Regions from separate parts of the Citricoccus sp. NPDC079358 genome, predicted to be linked through region 3. Evidence: predicted binding sites of a transcription regulator. Region 3 holds the regulator's gene; each other region holds the start of a gene.
The links. The regulator LexA, encoded in region 3, represses DNA repair genes until DNA is damaged. The targets are predictions, from matches to a motif close to TCGAACANNTGTTCGA.

Region 1: a site for LexA is predicted at 2,256-2,271, ahead of AB0333_RS08330 (HNH endonuclease signature motif containing protein). Genes of this name have one in related genera too.
Region 2: a site for LexA is predicted at 2,044-2,059, ahead of AB0333_RS14130 (DUF6504 family protein). Genes of this name have one in related genera too.

What each region holds. Positions count from the first base shown of each region.
Region 1 covers NZ_JBFBLI010000005.1:145,817-150,265, forward strand. Annotated here, with positions in the region: gene AB0333_RS08315 (DUF4307 domain-containing protein) at 1-193, shown strand, start outside; gene greA (transcription elongation factor GreA) at 460-951, shown strand; gene AB0333_RS08325 (GPP34 family phosphoprotein) at 1,292-1,936, shown strand; gene AB0333_RS08330 (HNH endonuclease signature motif containing protein) at 2,323-4,353, shown strand; gene ilvA (threonine ammonia-lyase) at 4,402-4,449, opposite strand, start outside.
Region 2 covers NZ_JBFBLI010000013.1:2,293-6,741, reverse strand. Annotated here, with positions in the region: gene AB0333_RS14140 (SOS response-associated peptidase) at 1-543, shown strand, start outside; gene AB0333_RS14135 (metallophosphoesterase family protein) at 716-1,984, shown strand; gene AB0333_RS14130 (DUF6504 family protein) at 2,272-2,601, shown strand; gene dnaE (DNA polymerase III subunit alpha) at 2,601-4,449, shown strand, end outside.
Region 3 covers NZ_JBFBLI010000010.1:44,361-48,809, forward strand. Annotated here, with positions in the region: gene AB0333_RS12580 (ATP-dependent DNA helicase) at 1-1,047, shown strand, start outside; gene AB0333_RS12585 (hypothetical protein) at 1,044-1,940, opposite strand; gene lexA (transcriptional repressor LexA) at 1,946-2,689, opposite strand; gene AB0333_RS12595 (LysM peptidoglycan-binding domain-containing protein) at 2,901-3,260, shown strand; gene AB0333_RS12600 (Ig-like domain-containing protein) at 3,370-4,449, shown strand, end outside.

The DNA.
Region 1 (4,449 bases), on a different contig from region 3:
CCAGTGCGCCATCCAGGTGCTCTCGGAGGAGAAGGCCGTGGTCGGCTGGCGTACCGTCACCATCGGTCCCGAGCCGGCGTCCGAGGACTCCAGGCCAGCGGGCACCCCGACGTACTACGACGTCGACCTGCGCAGCGATGCGCTCGGCGTCAATGGCGGCGTGAACGTGTGCTGGTTCCCCGAGGACTCGTGATTGGCTCTCCGGGGACTCGTGAGACGCACATCACCTCCAATATGACGTTTCTGAAGCACATCCGTTAGAATCAGGACCAGTACGTTTTAACCCCGCCTGTCGGGGGCTTCCCGTGGAACACCGGGTGGCTCCGCTGGCGGGGTTCTTGCATGATCGCCCCCCGGGCCGCAATCGGCGGCTCAGCATCATGCGCGCGGCAGCACCGGCAGTCCCTCAGCGGCGTACCGGAGTGCCGCTGACGAGCATTTCGAAGGAGACACGCGTCCATGAGCAACACCGATAGCGCTCCCTGGCTGACCCAGGAGGCCTACGACCGCCTGAAGCTGGAACTGGATCAGATCTCTGGACCCGGCCGTCAGGAGATCATCGACCGCATTGAGCAGGCGCGCGAAGAGGGTGACCTCAAGGAGAACGGCGGTTACCACGCCGCCCGCGAGGAGCAGTCCAAGAACGAGGGCCGCATCATCGAGCTCAAGCGACTGCTCGAGACCGCCCAGGTCGGCGCCGCCCCGGAGGACAACGGTGTGGTGGAGCCCGGCATGGTCGTCGAGGCCAAGATCGCCGGCGACCTGGAAGCCTTCCTCTTCGGCAACCGCGAGATCGCCGATGACAAGGACTCCATCACCGTCTACTCCGAGCGCTCCCCGCTGGGTGCCGCCATCCAGGGCTCCAAGGTCGGCGACAAGCTGACCTACGCCGCCCCGAACGGCAAGGACATCGCGGTGGAGATCGTCTCCGCCAAGCCGTACAAGCCCTGATCTTCACAGGGGCGGACCAGGCGCTGACAGCCCGGTCCGCCCGGCAGGGCTCCTTCCCTGCACACCGCTTTCCCGACGGCGGCGCACCGGTTTTCCGGTGCGCCGCCGTTCTCGTGGGTGAGACGAACCATCAGCGAGACCGCCGGTGTGTGAGACCGCCGGCGTGTGAGACCGCTGGGGGACGGAGGGCCTACCGGCGGATCGGAGGGCCTGCCGGCGGACCGGAGGGCCTGCCAGAGGAGGCGGGGGGCCCGCCAGGGGAGGCAGCAAGTGTAGTGGTGGTTGACCTCTCGGCCAGCGGGACGCGACGGCCAGCCCGTCCCCTTGTTAGGTTGGTGGCATGCTCATCGTCGAAGAGATGTTCCTGCTGCTGACCAAGGACCACGGCACGGCCGGGCGAGCGCGGGGATACCGCCGCTACGGACTCGCAGCGGCCGCCCTCGCCGATCTCGCCGACCTCGGCACGATCGAGATCGCCCGGGAGGGCAAGGACCCGCAGGTGACCGTGGTGCGGGCCGGGATGACCGGCCAGGGCCCGCTGGATGCCATTTTGCCGGCCTTGGACGCGATGTCGGGACAGAAGATCTCCACCCTGGTGGGCCGTTCCCAGCTCAATCCGGACACGGCGGTGGGTCGGAGCCTGGCACGGCAGGGCATCGTCTCCGAGGAGTCCAGGATCCTCCGCGGACCCCGTTTCATCACCACCAGCCCCGCCCAGGAGATCGCTCTGCGTGAGCGGCTAGGTCAAGTCCTGGCAGGCGACCGCCAGGCGACCCGCGCCGAGGCGACGGAACTCGGCCTCCTCAAGGCCCTCAACGTGGCCCACGGCCTGCTGGGACCGGCCCGCGGCCAGTTGGACCGTCGCGAGTTGCCCCGGCGCATCGAGGAGATCGCCCAGGGGATTCCGTTCGTGGAGGCCGTCGAACGCCGGGTGGACCCCTTCACCGCGTCCACCATGGCCACGGTCGCCACCAACGCCGGCTGAGAATCCACAGACCCCGAGCCCATCCCGCCTCGGTCCTCATTCAGTCCCGAGCCCATCCCGCCTCGGTCCTCATTCAGTCCCGAGCCCATCCCGCCTCGGTCCTCATTCAGTCCTGACTCCAGCCCTCGCCCCAGTTCTGGCCGCAGCCCTCATTCGGTTCTCCCTCCAGCTTTCGCCCCATTCCCGGGCAACCGCGTACGCATCTCTTGGCCTGCCTCGTCCTCAACGCTGTTCTCCACGCTGTCCTCCACACCGCCCAGCTTGAGGCGCGCCAACCACATCTCGAGCCTTCAGCGCCTAACTCGTCCGCCACTCGTGTTCGAATACCAGTACTAGTCCATCATGGCTGGTGGAAAACGGTTCAAGGGCACAGGACGGGAGGAGCCATGGCAGATAGTGATGAGCTGGCTGAGCTGCCCCTGCCCGAGCTATTGGCGCAATCCCGCGCCTTGGCCGCCGAACTCTCCTCTCGATTGGCTGACCCAAGACTGGCGGACCGATTGCCCCGCCTCCGGCGGGACCCGGCAGAAGACCGTAGCGCTGACTGGGGCCTCTACGCCCATGCGGACCGTCCCACCCCTGAGGTAGACGGTTTCGGGGACTCGGACGATTCCGACAGAGCCGGGGCGCGGGGCGGGGATATGCACATCGGCAGAGCTTCAGACTCCGGGGACGCCTCGGTCATCGACGATGAACCGGGCAATCATGATGATGCGGACTCCCCCTGCCGCGAGAATGTGGCCGGGTCCTTGCCGGAGTTGCACGTAGGCGTGGAGTCACTGGCGCGCGCCATCGACTCCGCGCGGACTGCCCTGGCCGGGCACACTGACCGGATTTTCGAGGCACATCAACTTCGGGAGGAAGTGTTGGGCATCCCGCCCGGAAAGTGTGCCTTCAGGAATGGCGCCGAATACCTGCGCGATCTCTTGCGGATCGACCGTCGCGAGGCGAAGGCCCGGCTGGCCCGGGCCACCCACACCATGGCGTCGCTGACACTGGACCGAACCACCGTGATACCCGCCGGTATGCCGGTCCTGTCCGAGGCGGTGCAGAAAGCCGAGCTGGGCGAAGCCGCGGTGGACATGATCGTGGGAACGATCGCCTCCGCCCAACGCGAGGCCGTCCTGGCAGACACGGCTCCCGGAACGGTAGACGGCCTTCTCGCGGACGGTGAACGGCTGCTCGTCGCCCAGGCCCGGGATCTGGATCCGGACACGCTGAGAAAGGTATGCACGCACTGGCGGCAGCGATTCGAAGCCGTGGTCAATCCAGACGGTTCCGAACCGACCGACGCCCAGCTCAAGGCCATGCAGGGCCTGTTCTACCGCGGTCCGGGCAAGGGGCTGCATCAGTGGACACTGCTGGCCAGCGACGCCCAGCATGAGGTCCTCACAACGGTGGTCTCCGCTTCATCCAGTCCTCGGAAGACACACTCAGACTGCAGGATGGACGCGAAGGGTCAAACCCATGACCGCAGCGGCACGAGTATTGGCACCGACACCGGCACCGTTGACACGATTGATGTGGATGGTTCAACTGAACTGGCCGCGAATGAGGCCCTCGACGGACGCAGCCGGGCTCAGCGAGAACTCGACGGGCTCGTCAGTGCTTTGACGGGCGCGCTGGCCCTGGTCGGCATCGGTCCTGAGACGGGGAGCGACGCTGACGGCCGCAGCATCGGGAACACCAACTCGACGGGCAACGCCCACCCTGGACCAAGGGGTCGGGCCCGGCCCCAGATCATTGCGGTCATCGACTACGAAACCCTGTTCGCCCGATTCGGCGCTGCGGACGACGTGCATTTCGACGAACGGACTCCACGAAGCGGCTCGAACGAATCATCCGGACTCCTCGGTCCACCCGGTCCATCGGGGCCATCCGGGCCATCTGGTCCCCCGGATTCCCCGGGTCCACCGGGTCCACCGGGTCCACCGGGTCCACCGGGTCCACCGGGTCCACCGGGTCCACCGGGACTCCATGATCGGATGATCTCGACCATGTCCTACGTGGGAGACGTCAATCCAGAGACGATCCGACAGCTCGCGTGCGAGGCCGATCTGATCCCGGTCGTGCTGGGCGGCAGCGGCGAGGTCCTGGACGTGGGCCGATCCAAACGGTTGTTCACGCCTCAACTCAGGCGCGCCATCACCGCTCGGGACGGAGGTTGCACGGCACCCGGCTGTTCGATTCCAGCACCGTGGTGCGAGGCCCACCACATCCACCACTGGGAGGACGGCGGTCCGACGTCGGTGGAGAACGGGGCGCTGCTGTGCTCACACCACCACCACGCCGTTCACGCCGGAGCCTGGGAGATCTCCGTCCGCCGGGGCATCCCGTGGTTCGTCCCGGCCCGGTACCTCGACCCCGAACGCCGGCCCCGCCGCAACTTCTATTGGCGTCCCGGCCGGGCGGCCTAGACATGATGCCCCAGGGTCAGGATGCGTGAGCCGCTCAGCGAGACCCGGCTAGTGCTGCACGATCGGCTGGTAGCCGGAGGAGCGCAGCCGGCCCAG
Region 2 (4,449 bases), on a different contig from region 3:
TTCAACGCGCGGTCTGAGACCGTCACGGAGAAGCCGACGTTTCGCTCCGCGGTGAAGGCCCGTCGCTGTGCTGTGCCCGTGGACGGCTACTACGAATGGCTCAAGCTGGACGCGGGCGCGCCGAAGTCTGCGAAGAAGCGTCCCTTCTACATCCACGCCGCAGACGGCTCGCCGACCTACTTCGCGGGACTCTATGAGTGGTGGAAGGACGAATCCGTGCCGGAGGGTGCCCCGGGGTGCTGGCTGCTGAGTTGCACCATCCTCACCGGCCCCTCTCCGGAGGCGGACGATGCCGACCTGACCCTGGCGCAGCTGGGTGGTCTGCACGACCGGCTCCCGCTGCCGATGGACCGGGACACCCTGGACGCGTGGCTGGAACCGGAGAGACTGTCCTCGGAGGCTGCCGGCGCCCTGGTGGACCGCGTCCGGGAGCGGGCCTTCAGGACGGCCTCGGGATGGTCGCTGGATGAGGTGGGGGCCGCCGTCGGCAACGTCCGCAACAACGGCCCTGAACTGCTGGAACCCCTGGACACGCTGATCTGACGGCTTCCGGCGCCCCTCGCTCTCCCAGCTGTGAATTCGCTGACAATGCGGTGAAGTTCTACCCACAGGTAGTGGTTCCACGCTTCGGCTCTGCGCCATGTGGAGTTCAGGAGGGCTCTCTAGTTTGTGGAGCGCCGCAGTCCGCGGCGTCGCCTTGTCCCGAGGGGGAACCATGACCGAGCAGAATCCGTCCGACTCGTCCATCACGCAGCCGTCCCCGGAGCCCCCTGGAGTCGGTCGTCGCCGCATGCTGGCCGGCGGCGGGGCGCTGGCCGCCGCCGGGGTCCTCGGCTCCTTGCCGACGGCGGCCCATGCCGCCGGAGTGCAGCCCGCGGCCGGCAGGGGCAAGGAGAAGCGCAGCCGTCGGATGCCGCTGTCCTTCAACCGCAACGGCCGGTTCAAGATCATCCAGTTCAACGACACCCAGGACGACCACCTGACGGACCGCCGCACCCTGGACTTCATGGGGAAGGTACTGGACCAGGAGGAGCCGGATTTCGCCCTCATCAACGGCGACGTGATCACCGGAGGCCCCACCACCAACCGCGAGGTCTACCAGGCCATCAACAATGTGGTGATGCCCATGGAGTCCCGGGGCGTCAAGTGGGCCCTGACCTTCGGGAACCACGACGAGGACTCCACCGAGCAGGCCGGCACCACGGTGTTCGAGCCGCAGATGGTGGAGTTCATCCGCCAGTACAAGCACAACCTGAACCCCACCGACGAGGACGGGCTGTTCGGTTCCTCCAACGGCCAGCTCCTGGTCCGCGGCTCCCGCGGTCGCAGTCCAAGGTTCGGCATCTGGCTACTCGACTCGGGCCGCTACGCCGAGGAGAACCCCGCCGGCCAGTCGCATGAGGGGCTCATGGGGTACGACTGGATCCGCCCCGAGCAGATCCGCTGGTACAACGAGCTCTCGAAGGAGACGGAGGAGCGCTACGGCCAGAAGGTGCCGAGCCTGATGTACTTCCACATCCCGACCTATGAGCACCACCACATGTGGTTCGGCCAGCAGTTCACCTCGGACGACGCCGGCCACGCGGCGGCCGCGGAGCGCCACGGCATCGTGGGGGTCAAGAACGAGGGCGTGTACACCGGGCTGTTCAACTCCGGCATCTACGCGGCCGCCTTCGAGCGCGGCGACGTCCTCGGCATGTACAGCGGCCATGACCACATCAACACCTACATGGGCAACTACTACGGCATCGAGCTGGGCTACGGTCCGGGCACCGGCTTCGGCCCCTACGGCCTGAACGACGGTACCTGGGACCAGCACACCCTGCGCGGTGCCCGGGTCTTCGAGCTCAACGAGAACTCGAAGCGGGTGTACGACGGCACCCGCCTGGTCTTCGCCAAGGATCTGGGTCTGGACATGAACCCGGAGCCCCAGAAACTCGACGAGCCGCTGGCCTTCCCGAAGTATGTGAAGCCCATCAACTGACGGTTTTCTGACCGGACGCTTATCGCGTCCCACCTTCCTCATAGCCTCATTCTTGGTGTTAGAACACATGTCCTAATACCATGGTGGGGTGCGGCCGGGTCTTCCCGTCGGCCGTTTCACTTCCCACCGCCCCACCGGACAGCCCCGGTTTCGGGCCCGCCGTTCCTTCCCAGACGGCAGGGCACGACGCCGGCCCGGGCTGCTCCCGGACGAACCCGCCGGTCATGTGCCGGAGGGCGGAAACGGCATGAGAAGTCACGACAAGAACAGGGTAGGAATCACGTCCCATGGGAATCTTCACTCAATCGGTCGCCGTTGAATGCACCACGGCAGGGGACCCGAAGCGCCTGGAATGGAACGGCCGGATCTACGCACTGGCGGCCGAGCCGGTGCGCTGGTACGAGCGGCGCAAGTGGTGGACCGAGGAGCGCCGGGCCGAGCGGGGCCGCGGTGCCGGTCTGGTGGATCACGAGGTCTGGCGGGTCCAGGTGCGCCTGGAGAAGGCACGCAGCGCACCGCTGCTGACCTTGGACCTCTCCCGCCATGTCGACTCCGGTCGCTGGCGGCTGGTCCGCGTCCATGACGGCGCCGCAGTGCGACTCAAGGAGAGTGCTTGATGGGCACAGCCCCGGGCTTTCCGCATCTGCACGTGGCCAGTGCCTTCAGCTCCCATTACGGGGTGTCCTGGCCCGCTGAGCTGGCCGCAGCCGCCGCCGCGGACGGCGCGGAGGTGCTGGCCTGCACTGACCGGGACGGGCTCTATGGCATGGCCAAGCATGTCAGCGCCTGCCTGGAGCAGGGGCTGGACCCGGTGATCGGGGTGGACCTCGCGGTGGCCTGGGGTCAACGGCGGTCGAATCCCGCCGGCCGGGTGGTCGTGCTGGCCCGAGGCGGCACGCAGGGCACGGGGTACCGGGCCCTGGTCCGGCTCATCTCGGCAGCACACGCCCACACCACGGGTGGCTCTGCCGGGGGAACGCCGTACGTCACGATGGCCGAACTGGCCGAGTGGTCCGCCGGCAGGCACCACGGTGCCCCACCGGAACTGTTCGTGCTGCTGGGGCCGGGATCCGACGTCGGGCAGCTGATGGCCGCCCGCAAGTACACGGCCGGCCGGGCGCTGCTGCGCCGGTGGAAGGCCGCGCTGCCTTCCGGATCCCTGCGGGTGGGGGTGGTCTGCCATCTCTCTGCACCGGGGGAGAAGCTGTCAGCCGCCCACGCCGTGAAGATGCTGCGCGCCGCACGGGAGACCAGGGTGCCGGCGGTGCTGACCAACGCGGTGCGCTATGCGACGCCGGACGGGGCCGCCACCGCGGACGTCCTCGACGCCGCCCGGGCCCTGAGCTCCCTCGAGGCCCTCACCGACTTACAGCCCAACGGGCAGGGCTGGCTGAAGCCTGCGGGATCCATGCACCGGATCGCCCTGGAGATCTGCGAGGCGGCGGGGTCCGGGACGGAGGGGCGGGCCGGGGGTAGTGCCGAGGGGGTCACAGCCCTGCTGGATGACACCCATGCCCTCGCCGATGCCTGCCGGATGGACCCCGGTCCGGATCTGGGCTGGATGCGGCCCACCGTGCCGGAGGCCTCGGTCATCGGGATCACCGGGGACCCGGTCACTGCGCTGCGGGACCGCACTTTCGGCAGGGTTGCCGACCGCTTCCCGGACCTCTACAGAGGCACCCGCTTTGCGTCGTCGACCGCCGGCCAGGACCTGGAGAAGCGGTTGGAGCATGAGTTGGGCATCATCAACCGGCTCGGTTTCGCCAGCTACTTCCTGACCGTGGCCGAGGTGGTGGAGATGATCGAGAAGATGGGGGTGCGGGTCTCGGCGCGCGGATCCGGGGCCTCGTCGTTGGTCAATTACCTGTTGCGGATCTCCAACGTGGACCCCATGCAGCATGAGCTGATCTTCGAACGCTTTCTCTCCAATGACCGCTCGACTCTGCCGGACATCGACATCGATGTGGAATCGGCCCGCCGTCACGACGTCTACCATGCGATGTTTGAGCGTTTCGGGGCTGAACGCACCACGCTCATGAGCATGCAGAACGGTTACCGCGCGCGAGGAGCGGTGCGTGACGCCGGGATGGCGCTCGGCATGGAACCGGGGCAGGTGGACACGATCGCCAAGCAACTGTGGCGGTTCTCGGCGTCGAGCTTCCGTGAGGCCATGGACCGGATGCCGGAGTTGCGCGGTTTCGCGGAGCAGGTCGAATCAGGCCGGGCCGCCGGACAGGAGCAATTGGACCTGCTGGTGGACCTCACCGAGCGACTGGACCGGCTGCCGCGGCACATCGCCATGCACCCGTGCGGGGTGATCCTCGGAGACGCCACCCTGCTGGACCGGACGCCGCTGCAGCCTTCCGGGATCGACCTGCCGATGAGTCAGTTCGACAAGCACGACATGGATCCCATGGGCATGCTCAAGCTCGACGTGCTCGGTGTCAGGATGCAGTCGACCATCG
Region 3 (4,449 bases):
CAGGGCCTGAGTGATTCCAAGCCGAGCGGGGGAGGTGCCGACTCCTCGGCCGACGGCGGGCGTCAGATGGCTCGGTCCCGGATGCAGGATGTCCTGGACGTGGCCGAGAGGATGCTGGAGACCACCCCGGAGACCAGTCATCCCGAGGTGCTCTGGGCCTCCCGTCCGGGCCACTTCGAGCCCGGCACCGGGTGGATCCCCGGGGACGAGTCCGCGGCACCGATGCTCTACGTGGCCCCGCTGTCCGTAGCCGGCAAACTCCGCGAAGGTCTCTTCGGTCAGGCCACGGCCGTGTTGACCTCGGCCACGTTGGCCATCGGGGAATCGTTCAACCCGGTGGCTGGCTCTCTCGGCCTGATGGGCGAGGGGGCGCCGGTCTGGACCGGTCTGGACGTGGGAAGTCCCTTTGACTATCCGAGGCAGGGTGTGCTCTACGTGGCGCGGCACCTGCCGAAGCCGGGCCGGTTCGCCGCCCCCGAGAGCTATGACGAATTGGAGGCACTGCTCCGGGCGTCCGGCGGCGGTGCCCTGTGCCTGTTCTCCTCCAAGCGGGCCGCCGAGGACGCCGCCACCGAGATGCGCACCCGGCTCGGGCCGAAGCCCACGATCCTGTGCCAGGGCGACACCACGCTGACCGCCTTGGTGCGGCAGTTCGCCACGGAGGAGGACACGTGCCTGTTCGGGACCATGAGCCTGTGGCAGGGCGTGGACGTGCCCGGCGAGTCCTGTCGGCTGGTGGTCATCGACCGAATCCCGTTCCCGCGACCGGACGATCCTCTCTCCACGGCGCGGTCCAGGGACATCAGCCGCCATGGCGGCAACGGTTTCATGGCGGTCTCCGCCTCCCACGCGGCGGTCCGCCTGGCGCAGGGTGCCGGCCGACTCATCAGAACCGCGACGGACCGCGGTGTCGTGGCTGTCCTCGACTCGAGGCTGGCGACGGAACGGTATGGGTCGTTCCTGCGCTCGACCCTGCCGGACTTCTGGCCCACGGCCGATCCCTCGGTGGTGCGGGGCGTCCTGGAACGGCTCCGTCCCGGTGACTAGCGGATCAGCATCTCCAGGGCGCCGACCGTGCGAATAGCCCGCCATTCGAGGCCGGGGGCCGGGCTCCAGGCGGGCCAATCCACCGACCATCCGCCGTCGGGGTCCTGGGCGGAAGCCAGCCACCGCCGGTCCCGTGACAGCACGGCCGCCGGGACCAGCCCGCCGAGAAGATCGGACGGGAAGGGAACGGTCCACGGATCATGGACCAGGTCGACCGCGTGGAGGCTCTCGTCCTCGGCGCCGCCCTCCACGGGAAGGGAGCCGTCGGCCGAGAGCCGCTCACGGAGCACCGTCAGGACCGGGCTGTCCGCCGAGCCCGCGGGGAGGCCGTCCGCGGCAAGGAACCTCAGTGCGTACTTGGTCTCGTAGGCGGCCAGTCCGCCGTCCGTCGACCCCTGGGACAATCGCAGGCGGCACCAATCGGAAGCGGCCTCGGCCCACCCGCCCGAGAACCCGGTCAGCAGTGCCGCGGCGGCGAAGCCGAAGGTCAGATGCGAACCGCCCGGAACCGGCTGGACCCACGGTGCATGGGGCCACTCGAGAGAGGCCTCGGTGACGAACGGCACGGAACCATCCACCCCGGAGGTCGAGGCCACGTATTCCAGTCCAGAGCGCACCCAGGGGTGCTCGGCCAGATCCCAGCCGGCCAGGAGATCCAGGGCCGTCAGGGTGGAGAGCGCCTCACTCCTCGGTGATCGCACATCGGGTTCGAGGCCGTGGCCGAAACCACCGTCCGGATTGCGGTATGCCCCCAGGGCGGCCAGGACGCCCTCGGGTCCGCCCCCATGGAGCAGCAGGTCCACCCGACGGCGTTCGAGCAGCCGCCCGTGTGTATAAACGAACTCCTCGGCATCCGCCACGCGGACGCCGGGCGGCAGGGGCCGATGGTTCATGGGGCTCAGAGCGCCCGGAGTACCGTGACGACCTTGCCCATGACCGTCGCCTCGTCGCCGAGGATGGGCTCATACGCAGAGTTCTGTGGCAGCAGCCAGGTGTGGCCGTCTCGCTGCCGGAAGGTCTTCACCGTGGCCTCGTCGTCGAGCAGGGCGGCGACGATGTCCCCGTTCAGTGCGTTGTTCTGCTGGCGCACGACCACCCAGTCGCCGTCGCAGATGGCGGCATCGACCATGGAATCCCCGGAGACCTTCAGCATGAACAGCTCGCCTTCGCCAGTCAGCTGGCGCGGCAGGGTCATGACGTCCTCGACCTGCTGATCGGCGAGGATCGGCCCACCGGCGGCAATCCTGCCCACCAGCGGAACCGGTACGGCATCACCCTCGGCGGCCCCGGTGTGCAGGGTCCTCACCGTCCCCACCGGCGTGGCGGTCGAATCGGGGGCCGCGGCAGCCGACTCCGTCGAAAGAGCTCGGCCGTTCTCGTCCAGCAGGACCTCCATGGCACGCGGGCGGCCCGGATCCTTGCGGAGGTAGCCCAGTTTCTCGAGTTGACCCAGCTGATGGGTGACCGAGGAGAGGGATGCCAGGCCGGCGGCATCCCCGATCTCCCGCATGGACGGCGGGTAGCCGTGCGCGGCAATAGCCGAACGGATGGATCCGAGGATGATCCGCTGACGATCGGTGAGGGGCCGGACGCTGGGAACGCGGTGCGGGTCCGGGGCGGGAGTGGAAATCCGGGGGGCCATTCGACCATCCGTTCTTATCGTGTCCGTCGGTCTTGGTGAGGTGTCTCGTGCTGGGTCGCTGGCTTTGACGATACCGGAGTCACAGCCTCGATTCAAAGATATGTTCGAAGTTTTCTTGGCATGTTTCGAACAGGCGTGCTAGACATGACGTCGAAGCAGTCGAACACACGTTCTAGACGGCCCGGGGATCCGGGAGGAGAGGCAGAAGAGCATGAGCACTGCAGCATCGGTCCAGACCCGCACGACCGGCTCCGCCGGATTCCACCTGAACCGCCGTGGTCGTTTCCTCTTCGTGGGGTTCCCCGTCATCCTCCTGTCAGTCCTGGCCGCCGCGGCCGCTGTCTTCTTCGGCGCCCACGGGGTGGCCCCGGCGTCCGCGTCGGCCGACGAGTCGGCGGCAGCCGTGGAGACCCTCACGGTGAACTACGGCGACACCCTGTGGGCCATCGCCGGGCGCACCGCCCCGGAATCGCCCCGTCATGAAGCCATCCTGCGCATCGGCGAACTGAATGACCTCGACGGTGGTGAGCTACAGCCCGGCCAGGTGTTGTTCGTGCCCGCCGGGGCCTGAGCCCCGGCTGGACCTGGCTGCGGCGCCGAGGATTCGATACCCTCCGACCGGCCGGTAGGATGGCCTCGGTCCGTGGTGGGGCGGATCCATTGCTGATGACGGGGCACGCATGGGGAACAAGCGCAAGCAGATGAAGTCTGTGGCGACCCCGGTGGCCTTTTCCGCCATCGGTGCGCTGGTGGCCACCGGCGCCTTGCTCTATCCCGGCTTCGACACCGCTGACCTCGAACTGCATGATGCAGGCATCTGGGTCACCCACAACAGCGGGGGATACGTCGGCCACCTGAACCACGAGTCCGCCATCCTGGACGGTGGTTTCCGGCCCCCGATGGAGGGCGTCGAGCTCCATCAGGAGGATGTCACCGCCCTCATGCTGGATCCGGCATCCGGTGCCCTGACGTCCATTGACACGACTGCGATGGCCGCCGGTGATCAGGTCATGCTGCCGGCCACCCAGGACTTCGCGCTCGGGGCGGGCATCATCTCCGCCAGCAACCCCGCGGAAGGGGCCGTATACGCCGGGACGGTGGACCCGACGCCCCAGATCTCCGGGGACGAGCCACTCTACGAGGCTGAGGGGACCGTGACGTCGACGACGACGGTGGGCGGTGAGGTGTTCGTGGCCGACCTCGGTCAGGCCACCGTGATCCGCTTCGGGCGTGAGGATGAGTCGTCCGGGGCCCTGGTGGAGACCGGCCGGGACCGCGTCGACGGCCTGTCCGGCATGCAGGAACCGCAGTTGGTGGCCGTGGGTGACGTTCCCGTGGTGGTGGATTCCTCCTCCGGCACCCTGTCCTGGCCCGGTCACGTCGTGGAGGATGAGCGACTGGTGGGTGCGGTGCCGCAGCCGTCCGGTCCAGAGGCAGACCAACTGGCCTTGTCCACGGAGCGGGAACTGCTCACCGTGGGACTGTCCAGCGGTGAGATCCGGTCCCTGAGCATCGTCCCGCCCACGGACCCCTCCGCCGGATCGACCACGGCCGCCGGTGCCGCGGGCAGTGTGGCGGCGACGGCGCCCGTCCGGGTCGCCGGGTGCCTGCATGCCGCCTCGGCCGTCACCGGACACTACCTGCAGGACTGTGAGGGTGAAGAGCAGGATCAGGTGGTGCCCGTCCCGGACCTGCAGGCCGGCGCGGAGCTGGTCTTCCGGGTGAACCGTGATGCCGTCGTCCTCAATGACACGACGTCC